2 regions of the Fusobacterium sp. FSA-380-WT-3A genome follow, and region 1 is predicted to be linked to the other one. Evidence: riboswitches for the same ligand, from Rfam matches in the RefSeq annotation. Region 1 holds a riboswitch; the other holds the start of a gene.
The links. A riboswitch is a leader RNA that binds a small molecule or an ion and turns the genes downstream of it on or off. The one in region 1 is predicted to bind lysine.

Region 1 (6,095 bases):
TATTATTTTGGAAAAAAATACCACTATATATAGTTATTTTATAAAAAATATAGAAATATTTAAATTAGCGTATAAGTAAAGAGAAAAGTCGTCAAATATATTTTTTGATTAGATTTCTATATAAAAAAAGAATGATTATTAAAACCGTTGAAAATAAAGGAATAATTGATAAAAAATCACAATATCTAGTGAAAAGACGTTGATAAAAAACACAATATATGCTATTATATTAGAGCAAAAAAGATAAAATAAATTACTATAAAAATTGAACTAAAATAGGATATGGGGGTCAATATGAAAGTTATTAAACGTAATGGAGATGTAGTAGCATTTAATAAAGATAAAATATTTATAGTTTTACAGAAAGTTCATAAGGAGATGCCTTTTAAAAATGAAGCTGTTCTTGTAGAAATGTTAGACCATATATTAAATAAAATTAAACTTATGAATAAAGAAAAAATAGATATTGAAGAAATACAAGATATTGTATTTAAAACATTGTGTGACTTTGGATATTTTTGTCAAGCACAAAAATTTGAAAGATACAGAACAAAAAGAAGTGAAGCGAGACTAAAAGAAACTGATAGTTTATTCCAAAGAATAGAAGGAATATTAGAAAATGGTGATAGAGAAAATTCAAATAAAAATTCTACTTTACCATCAGTTGCTAGAGATTTAATATCAGGAGAGTACTTTAGATTTAATGTAGAGAAATCTATTGGAAAAGAATTGTACGAAGCTCATAGAAAGAAAACTATTCACTGGCATGATTCAGATGTAGAAAAAGAGTTAACAAACTGTTGTTTAATTAATGTAGAAGATATGTTAGACCATGGAACTAGAATAACTAATACTGATGTAGAAACTCCTAAATCAGTTGGAACAGCTATGAATATTGCAATGCAAATAATGGCTAGTGTTAGTTCACAACAATATGGAGGAAACTCTATACCTAACTTTAACGAAGTTTTTGCTAAATATGCAAAGAAAAACTTTGTTAAAAACTTCAATGATTATTTTGAATTCCTATTTGAAAAAGAATATGATGATGTATTAGAATTAGATTCAGCTAATGAAGAATTAAAAGCAAAATATCCTAAAGTATTTGAAAAAGTTATTAAGAAAACTGCAAAAGAAATTTATGATGCTTGTCAATTATTTGAGTATCAAACAAATAGTATTTTAGGTTCAGCTTCTCAAACTCCATTTTCAACAATAACTTTTAATGTTCCTACTTCTTGGGAATCAGAGCAAATAATACTTGCTTATTTAAAAGTTAGACAAACAGGATTGGGAGCTTTAAAAATACCAGCAATCTTCCCTAAATTATCTTATATAGTTGTAGATGGGTACAACTTAAAAGAGGGAGACCCATATTATTATATAACTAAAGAAGTATCTAAATGTATAGCACATACATATTATCCAGATTTATTATTCTACTCTAAAGAAGATTATGATGCAGGAAAATATTATGCTAGAATGGGTTGTCGTTCAAGAGTAAATCATGAATTTAAAGAAAATGAAAAATATCAACAATATGGAAGATTTAATTTTGGTGTTATAACATTAAATTTACCTCAAATATCTCTAGAAGCTTTAAGACATAAGGAAACTGATGTAGTAGAAACATTTATGAAATTACTAGAAGAGAAAAAATCTCTTATGAAATTAGGAATTTTAAAAAGATATGAAAATGTTAGAAAGTTAAAAGCTAAACAAGCACCTATATTATTCCAATATGGAGCTATTGCTAGATTACAACCAGATGAAACAGTAGAAAAATTATTAAAATCTGATAGAGCTTCTGTGTCATATGGATTTTTAGGAATAGATGATTGTGTAAGAATACTTACTGATGATAAACAAAACATATCAAAGCCAGCTGGAAAAGAATTAGGTCTTAGAATAATGAAAGAAATAAGAAGACAAGCTGATGAAATAAAAGAGGAAACTGGATTACCTGTATCAGTTTATGGAACTCCAGCAGAAGCTAGTATAGCAACATTCTTTAATGCAGATAAGAAAAATTATAGTGATGTAATGCCTGAATGGTTATTAAAAAGAGAATATTATACAAATTCTTTCCATTTCTCATCAGAGTTACCAATAGATGCTTTTGATAAAATAGATACAGAAGCTCCATTTATTAAATATTGTAATGGAGGAAACATAATGTATGTTGAAAATGGAGGAAAAACTTATAACTCTGATGCAATATTAGAACTTATGAAATATGCTCATGATAAAGGAATAGAATATTTTGCAGTAAATACAGTATCAGATGTGTGTTTTGAATGTGGATATACAGGAGAAATCTCTTATGACGAACATACAGCAAAATATAAATGTCCTCAATGTGGTAATGAAGAGGGAATGAAAATGAAAATTCAAAGAAGATGTTGTGGATATATTTCAAATTATAATATTACTCACGCCTTAGAAGGAAGAATGAAAGAGATAAAAAATAGAGCTATTCATGTAAAATAATAAATAGATTATATAAAAAATATTTATAATTTATATTATACAAATTAATAAAATTTAGATATACTTTTATGTAAAAGAATTTAAAAAGATAGAGGAGCAAATGATAAGAGTAAAATTATTTTAGTTTGACAAACGGAGAATAATTTGAAAGGAGATTTTGCCGAAATAAAAATGAAAGTCAAAACATTTTTATTGGTAAATTAGATAATATCTATTTTACTGTCATTGAAATTTCAATGGAGGGCTATCAAGTAAGTTATCTAAAATATAAGTAATTATTTTTAATAGGTTACTAAAGACAGTCTGAAATTGAAAAGACTGTCTTTTTTTATGAAAATTTTGGAGGAAGTTTTATGAGATATTTTGGAACAATGAAAAATAATAATGGAATTCTTGAGATAGGTGGAGTATCAGTAGAAAAACTTGCAAAGGAGTATAAAACTCCATTATATGTTATGGACCAAGAATTGATAGAAAGTAATATAAAAAAATATATAGAAAATTTTAAATCGGAAAAATTTGAAACAGAAGTAGTCTATGCTTCAAAAGCTTTTTTATCGAAAGCTATGTGCCAAATAGTTGAGAAGTATGGATTAAGTATAGATGCAGTTTCTGGTGGAGAATTATATTCTATAAAAGTTTCAAAATTTCCTATGAATAGAGTCCATATGCATGGAAATAATAAAAGTATAGAAGAGCTTGAAATGTGTCTTGATTGGGGAATTGGAATAGTAATATTAGATAATATAAGTGAAATAGATAAATTAGGAACTTTAGCTAAAGAAAAAAATAAAAAAATAAGAGTCATGTTAAGAATAAATATAGGAATAGATGCTCATACCCATGAATATATAAGAACATCAAAACATAGTTCTAAGTTTGGAGAATCTATATTTGATGAAAATATTTATAGTATAGTAGAGAAAATTCTTTCTTATGAAAGTTTAGAATTTTTAGGATTTCATTGTCACATAGGTTCACAAATATTTGATACTAAAGCTTTTCATGAGGGGATTGAAACAATGATAATGTTTACTAAAAAAATATCAGAAAGATTTAATATGGAAATTCCTGAAATGAATTTAGGTGGAGGTTTTGGAGTTTATTATGTTGATGGAGATGTAGAAGTAGATATTGAAAAATTTATGAAATCTATGATAGAACATATTGAAAAAACTTTAGAAAAAGAAAATATGACTTTAAAGAAAGTTTCTATAGAACCTGGAAGAAGTATTGTGGGAAATGCTGGGGGAACTTTATATACAGTTGGTGGCATAAAAAATACATATGGTGGAGTTAAATATGTGTTTATTGATGGAGGAATGACAGATAATATAAGACCAGCTTTATATCAAGCTAAATATGAAGCTATTGTTGCTAATAAACTTAATCAAGAAGAAAATGATATAGTTACTATTGCAGGAAAATGTTGTGAGTCTGGAGATTTAATAGGAAAAGATATGAAAATAGCCAAAGCTTCAGAAGGAGATTATATATTTGTCCCTACAACTGGAGCTTATGGATATTCAATGTCAAGTAATTACAATAAAGCTACAAGACCAGCAGTTGTGTTTGTAAAAGATGGGAAATCTTATTTATCAATTAAAAGAGAATCTTTTGAAGATTTGGTAGCCAATGATGTATTTATAGAAATAGAATAAGTAAAAAAAACAATATGCGGAAATTATTAAAATATGATATAATTATTTTATAATACAACTTAGATATACAAATAAATAAAGAAGGGAGGAAAGTTACAAGATAAAAATGTAACTTAAAATTAGGATATGAGAACAGTAATAAATCACGGATTAGTTATAGACCCAAAAAATAGTGTGTATGAACCACTAAATATTGCAATAGAAAATGGAAAAATAGTAGAATTATCTCATGAAGTGTTAATAGGAGATAATGAAATAGATGCTATGGGAATGTGTGTTTGCCCAGGATTTATAGATATTGATATGCATGAAGTTTTAACTGATGGAACAACACCAGATAGAGAAATATTTAAAAGAATGTTATCAATGGGAGTTACTACAGGAATAGGTGGAAACTCAGGAATAGGAGTTTCTAATCCAAAGGAGTTTTTAGATGGAGTAGATGAAGGACATCCTATTAACTTTGGAATGTTATTACCTCATGGGATACTAAGACAAAAAATTGGTGTTGACAGATATGTAAGTCTTGAAAATGACCAAGTGGAAGAAATGTATGAGATAGGTAAAAAAATGATGAAAGATACAGGATTACTGGGAATTAGTTTTGGACTTAGATATGTTCCTGGAATAGATTTCAATGAGATGACAACTCTTGGAAGATTAGGACAACATAAAGTTATATCAGCACATTTAAGAGAAGATGCTAAAAATATATTTAATGCAATAGAAGAGTTTTTAGATTTAGGTAACTATGTAAAAGCTAATTATGTAGTATCACATATTGGAAGTATGGCTGGATTTGGTCAAATGGATAAAGCTTTAGAAATGTTAGATAAAAAAAGAGAAGAGGGAATAAATGTATATTGTGATTGTTACCCTTATACAGCTTTCAGTGCTAAAATAGGTTCTATTACATTTGATGAAGGATTCTTAGAAAGATATAATATCACATATGATAAATTAGAGGTTATGGAAGGAAAATATAGAGGAAAAAGATGTACTGAAGAATTTTTCAACACTTTAAGGGAAGAAGCACCTGATACAATGATAATAGCTTATACTATCAATGAAAAAGATATGGAAAAAGCATTATCTTATCCTTACACAGTTATAGGAAGCGACGGAATACTTAATGCTAAAAATATTGGACATCCTAGAGCAACAGGAACTTTCCCTAAAGTTTTAGGAAAATATTCAAGAGATGCTAAAGTTCTTGATTTATATGAAGCAATTGAAAAAATGACTTCAAAACCTGCAGAAATTTTAGGAATTAATAAAGGAAATTTATCTATTGGTTCTGATGCAGACATTACTATTTTTTCTTTAGAAGATATTCGTGATTATGCAACTTTTGAAAATACAGAATTATTACCAGATGGTATAGTATATGTATTGATTAATGGAGAGATTGCTCTAGAAAATGGAAAAATTATGAATTCTAATTTAGGAAAATCTATAAGAAAGTTCTAGTGAGGAAAAATGAAAATAATATCAGTAGTAGAAAATGACCCAATTAATAGTATGACAGGGTTTACTTTAACATTTTACTTTGCAGGATGTGACCATTATTGTAAAGGATGTTTTTCACAAAATACTTGGGATTATGAAAGTGGACAGGAGTATGAGATGGAGGATATAAAAGAACTTATTCTTAATTCTCGTTGGAAAAATGTAACTTTTTTAGGTGGAGACCCTTTATATTTTAAAAATAGAGAAGAGGTCATAGAGTTAATCCATTTTATAAAAGAAAAAACTAATAAAAATATTTATTTATGGACAGGATATACAATAGAAGAAATAAAAGAATGGATAGACCCAAGTATTATTGATTACCTTATAGAAGGAAGATTTGAAATTGATAAAAAGGATTTAAGATTAAAGCTTCGTGGAAGTTCAAATCAAAGAGTATTTCATAAGGGAATAGAGATGAAGGATATAGATAAA
Region 2 (6,095 bases), on a different contig from region 1:
TCTCCAAAACTATTATATTGTTTTTCTAGAATGTACTCTTTGTTATCAATTAATATTGTCATGATTCTCCCCATAATTATATTTTTTAAAACTAGATGCCATAGAAAAAGAAAAGACAGTTATAGATTTTACTTTTCCCCTATTTTTTATTTCTTTTTTTAATTCTCTTATAGTGTTTCCAGTTGTTATTACATCATCTATTATTAAAATATTTTTATTTTCCACTTGAAAAGGAATATAAAAAGCTTTATTTATATTAAATTTTCTTGAATTTTTATCCAACAAATGACTCATATGTTTTGTATTTTTTATTCTCGCTGCATCATGATATTTTATATTTAAAATATCTAAAGTATAGGATACTTGATTAAATCCTCTTGAAAATAATCTTTTTTTATTTAAAGGAACAGGAATGATAACATCTATATTATTTTCTTCTATCACTTTTTTTAAAGTTTTTTCTATAAGTTTTCCTAAGAAAAATCCAATATATTTTCTATTTTGAAATTTATAGTTTTTTATTAAATTTCTGAAACTTTTATCATAGTTAAAAATATAGTATACATCATTAAATTTTTTTAATGAATTATTATGTAAAAAATTTTCTTTACAATTATTACAAATATATATTTCACTGTTAGATAGAAGATTATTGCAGACACTACATCTATTGTTAAAGAAAAATTTTCTAAGGTGCAGGTTTAGGTTCTGGAACATTTTTCACCTTCTTAAGTTCTTTATCAACAACTTTAGCTGAATAAATTTCTGTATATCCACAATCAGAACAAATTTTTAGATAGTAAGTTCCAAATTCAACTTTTAATTTTGAATCTTTTTCAGGAAAAATTGCTGTTTTTACATAATAATCGCTGCTTCCACATTTTGTACATCTAAAATCCAATTTCATCACCCCACAATATGTTTTCAATCCAATAACATTTACCATTTTCATCAAATGCTATTGCATCAAATCGGATATTAAAGTTTTGTAGTTTATTTATTGCTATAAATTCATTAGCACTTAAAAACATTCTTCTTAATTTTTTCTTAGAAATAGCTTCAAAACCATTTCCAAATTTTTGATTACTTCTTTCTTTTACTTCTACAAAAATTATTAGATTGTCCTTTCTTAAAATTAAATCAATTTCTCCAAAATGAGAATAAAAATTTTTTTCTACTAATTGAAAACCTTTTTTTTCTAAAAAATTTAATGCTAAATTTTCAAAATATTCTCCTTGAACTCTTTTATTTAAAAATTTTTTCATTTTAAACCTAACTTTTTTCTTAAGAGTTAGATAAAATTTTCTTTAAAAAAGTTTTTCTATGAATTTCTAGAGGTCCTTTTTCTAATAAAATTTCTCTATGAAGTTTTGTTCCATAACCTTTATGTTTTTCAAAATGATATTCAGGATATATTTCTGAAAATTTTAACATTATTCTATCTCTTGTAACTTTAGCTATTATAGAAGCTGTAGCTATTGATAAAGATTTTCCATCACCTTTTACAATACACTCTTGATTACCATTATAATTTTTTATTAATTTATTTCCGTCTACTAAAACAATATCATAATCAATATTTTGGCTTTTAATATCTTCAATAGCTCTATTCATAGCTAAAAAAGTGGCATTTAAAATATTAACCTCATCAATTTCTTCTACAGTAGCTATTCCAATTCCAACATCACAAAAAGTTAAAATTTTTTCAAATAAATTTTCTCTTTTCTTTTCTGATAATTTTTTAGAGTCATTAATATCTTCAAAAAAATCATGATATTCTCTTATTCTTACAGCAGCAGCTACTACAGGGCCAGCCAATGGACCTCTTCCAGCTTCATCTACTCCTAAAATTATTTTTCCTTTTTCAATATCAAATTTATATAGTTTACTCATCTTTTCTCCTATAACTTTATATTAATTTAATTTTAAAATTTTTATTTTTGTAGAATAAGTATTTTAATTTTATTAAATTCTTTTCAAAATAAATTTATATTTAATTATAACATTCATAGAAAGAAAAATAAATAAGAAAATGAAAAACAAAATTGACAATAAATATAAAAAATGTTATTATATGTATTGGACAATTTAATATTTTCAAGGTAGAGGTTGCAAAAGACATTATTAGATAATAGGAGTTTAGCAAGCATAGATTATTATTGAAAGGGAATTTTGCCGAAAGGTTTAAAGAGCTAACTTTAGACACTTGGGATTATAGAGAACATCTATAAGACTGACATTAGTTTACTAGTGTAGAGCTATCAATTAGATTATAAATTATATAGTTTATTTTATATTTTCTGCCTTATATTTTAATAATATAAGGCTTTTTTATTGAGGAGGATTAAGTGACAAACAACGAGAGAAGAGGAGTTTTTATAGAGGTATTAAAATTATCTCCTATTGTTTTATTAGGAATTTTAATGGTTGGTATAAAATTGGACTTTTTGATAGCAGCTCCAATTTCAACTATATATGTAGCAATAATTGCTTGGTTAACTGAAAAATTTTCTTTTAATGAAATTGTAGAAAAAGCTGTAAATAGTGTAAAGGAAATTCAGTTAGTGTTTTTTATTTTAATGTTAGCCTATGCTATGGCTGAAGCTTTTATGGCTAGTGGAGTAGGAGCTTCAATAATTATTATGTCTTTAAATTTAGGTTTAACAGGAAAAACAATAGCTGTTACAGGAATAATTGTTACAAGTGTTTTATCTATTACAATAGGAACATCTTGGGGAACTTTTGCAGCTTGTGCTCCTATATTTTTATGGTTAAACCATATAGTTGGTGGAAATATTCTATTAACTTTAGGGGCTATTGCTGGAGGAGCTTGTTTCGGTGATAATATAGGGCTTATTTCAGATACTACAGTTGTAAGTTCTGGAATACAAAAAGTAGAAGTTATACATAGAATAAGACATCAAGGAGTTTGGTCTTTAGGATGTCTTATAGTTGGGATAATAACTTTTTATGTAGTATCAGTTATGATGGGATTACCAAATATAAGTGGAAATGTAAATGAGGCTATCAATCAAATTCCTGATAATGTTTGGGAAGTTTTAAAGTCTGAAAGAGAGTCGGCAATTATTCTTTTGAATCAAGTTAAAGATGGAGTACCTTTATATATGTGTTTACCCTTAATTTTTGTTTTAATATCAGCAATAAAAGGTTTTCCAACATTAGCTTGTCTTTTTATAGGAATTATTAGCTCTCTAGTATTTGGTTTAATATCAGGAACAATTCCAAATATTTCAGAATTTTTAGATTTAATGTACACAGGTTTTTCAAGTGCTGGAGCAAGTGTTATTATAATGATGATGTGGATAACAGCTTTTGGTGGAATTATGGGAAGTATTAATGCTTTTGAACCATTATCAAGAATAGTAAAAAGAATATCTAAAAATGTAAGACAACTAATGTTTTACAATGGAGTTTTTTCTATATTAGGAAATGTAGCTTTAGCTGATGAGATGGCTCAAATAGTTACTATAGGACCAATAATAAAAAATTTAGTTGATGAAACTGTAGAGGGAAGTGAAGAGGAAAAATATAAATTACGTCTAAGAAATGGATGTTTTAGTGATGCTATGGGAGTTTTTGGTTCTCAATTTATTCCTTGGCATACTTATACTGTATTTTTTACAGGAATAGCTTCTGTTGTTTACCCTCTTTATGAATTTAGGCCAACAGATATTATGAAATACAATTTTCTTTCTATAATAGTTGTAATTTCTATATTAATCTTGACTTTAACAGGATTAGATAAATTTATTCCATTATTTAATATTCCTGAAGAACCAAAAGTAAAATTAAAAAAATAAAATTTTATAATCAATAAATTTTCTATAAGGTAGTTTTGTTAGAGAGTTTGAATAATAAAGATAATATTAAAAAAGTGAGTTTATTATTTTTGATGAAGTAAATAAGAAATATTTTTATGAAAATAAATTTTTTCTTATAATAAAAAATAAAAGGGATATTGCAAAAATACAATATCCTTTTTATTTTGATTAAAATTTAGATTTTTTTCCAAAAATTTTTTAATTCAGTTACTTTATCAGTATCTTTTAAAACATCTCCTTTTCCATAAGCAGAAACATCTATGTTTCCAATGAAATCCCATTTTAAATATTCACATATACATTTGAATTGTCTTTTTATAATATCATATTCTTCATCACTTAGTTCAGCAGCTCCAACAGTAACCAAACCTATTTTTTTAGATTTTCCTCCTAAAAATTCGCCTTTCATATATATTCTATCTATTGCTGCCTTCATTTGAGAAGTTATTCCCCACCAATAAACTGGAGAACCAAAAATAATAACATCAGATTCAAGGATTTTTTCAGCTATCATTTGTCCATCATCTTTTGTAATACAATTTCCACCAGATGTTTTACAATAATCACAACCTAAACATCCTTTTATTTGTAATTTTGAAAGATTAATAGTTTCTATTTCACCTTTTATATTTTTTTCTATCTCTTCTTTTAAAACTTTTAAAGCTATTTCTGTATTTCCTTCAAATCTTGGACTTCCATTTAATAGTAATATTTTCATTTTTTATCCTCCTAATAAAAGTTTTCTACCCATATTTTATATTTACCTCTTTTTCATTATAAAGTCAAGGAGAATTTAATATAACTACTATAATATTAATTCTTGACAATGGAAAGAATATATAATATACTTTATTTTAATTAAATAAAAGAGGGGGTAGTTTTTATGAATGAACAAGAGAGAATAAAAAATCTAACCTCTGAAGAAACTCAATTTAATAGAGAAATTGGAGTTTTTGGGGGAGTTAGTATTATTGGAGGAATCATGATAGGGTCAGGAATTTTCTATCTTGGTTCTTATGTATTAGAAAGAGTTAATATGAATTTAGGTTTAGCTCTTTTATGTTGGCTTATAGGAGGATTAATCTCATTAATGGCAGGGCTTTGTTATGCAGAATTAGGAACTTTAATGCCTAAGGCTGGGGGAAGAACTGTATATTTAACAGAGGCTTTTCATCCAATAGTTGGTTTTTTAACAGGATTTACTGATTGGGCTATTGGTGGACCAGGTTCTGTAGCTAGTATAGCTATTGCTTTACCTACAGCTTTAAGAACTTTCTTTGATATGAGTGATTTTACAATAAAAATGATAGCTATTGTACTTATAGTTGTATTAACTATATATAACTGTTATGGAGTTAAAGGTTCAAGTTGGCTTCAAAATGCTTCAATGGTGGCAAAATTAATACCTATTTTATTAATAATGTTTGTGGCTATTTTTGTAGGAGATGTAAAACCAGATTTTTCTTTAGCTAGTGTATCAACTGCTGTTGAAACTAGTGAAAGAGGCTTAATTGGAATGATAGCTTTTGCTGTTGTGGCTACTTTATGGGCTTATGAAGGTTGGACAAACTTAAATACATTAGCAGAAGAGATAAAAAATCCAAAAAGAAATTTACCTTTATCTTTAATTTTTGGTATAGGTGGAGTAACTTTACTTTATGTATTATTTAACTTCTCAATATTTAAAGTTCTTCCTCATGAAGAAATTGTATCTATGATAGGTAGTGGAGATTTTTATTTAGGAACTGCTGTAGCTAAAAAAGTTCTTGGAAATGTTGGAGCTTCAGTAGTTGTTATAGGAATGGTATTAGCTATGTTTAGTGCTCTTAATGGATTAATAATGGCTCAACCTCGTATGTATTATGCTATGGCAGTAGAGGGACATTTCTTTAAATCTTATGCTTATTTACATCCAAAATATAAAGTTCCAACAGTTGCTATAGTTATTCAAGGAGTTATCTCTGTAATTTTAGTTTTATTACGTAACTTAGAACAATTAACAATTTTAGTTGTATTCTCAAGTATGATATTTAGTTTCTTATCAATAGTAGCAGTAATGAGATGTCGTAAAAAATATCCTACTCTAGAGCGTCCTTATAAAGTTTGGGCATATCCTGTATCAGTAATAATAACTGCAGTAATTTTCTTAGGACTAGTTATTAATACATTTATAGAAGATACAACAAACTCTATATTAGGAACTTTAGTTCTAGTAGTTGGAGTATTTTTCTATATGTATTTTGATAAAAAATT

Region 2: linked by a shared signal. The riboswitch ahead of HF862_RS03810 (Na+/H+ antiporter NhaC family protein) and the one ahead of lysA (diaminopimelate decarboxylase) in region 1 are both predicted to bind lysine.

Annotation. Positions count from the first base shown of each region.
Region 1 covers NZ_JABAFQ010000001.1:155,994-162,088, forward strand. The annotation lists gene nrdD (anaerobic ribonucleoside-triphosphate reductase) at 295-2,490, shown strand; lysine riboswitch at 2,572-2,745, shown strand; gene lysA (diaminopimelate decarboxylase) at 2,844-4,151, shown strand; gene HF862_RS00715 (amidohydrolase family protein) at 4,278-5,621, shown strand; gene nrdG (anaerobic ribonucleoside-triphosphate reductase activating protein) at 5,631-6,095, shown strand, end outside.
Region 2 covers NZ_JABAFQ010000003.1:144,377-150,471, reverse strand. The annotation lists gene HF862_RS03835 (hypothetical protein) at 1-62, opposite strand, end outside; gene HF862_RS03830 (ComF family protein) at 46-717, opposite strand; gene HF862_RS03825 (zinc ribbon domain-containing protein) at 689-907, opposite strand; gene HF862_RS03820 (YraN family protein) at 891-1,265, opposite strand; gene HF862_RS03815 (ribonuclease HII) at 1,285-1,893, opposite strand; lysine riboswitch at 2,096-2,269, shown strand; gene HF862_RS03810 (Na+/H+ antiporter NhaC family protein) at 2,424-3,821, shown strand; gene HF862_RS03805 (flavodoxin family protein) at 4,018-4,560, opposite strand; gene HF862_RS03800 (APC family permease) at 4,726-6,095, shown strand, end outside.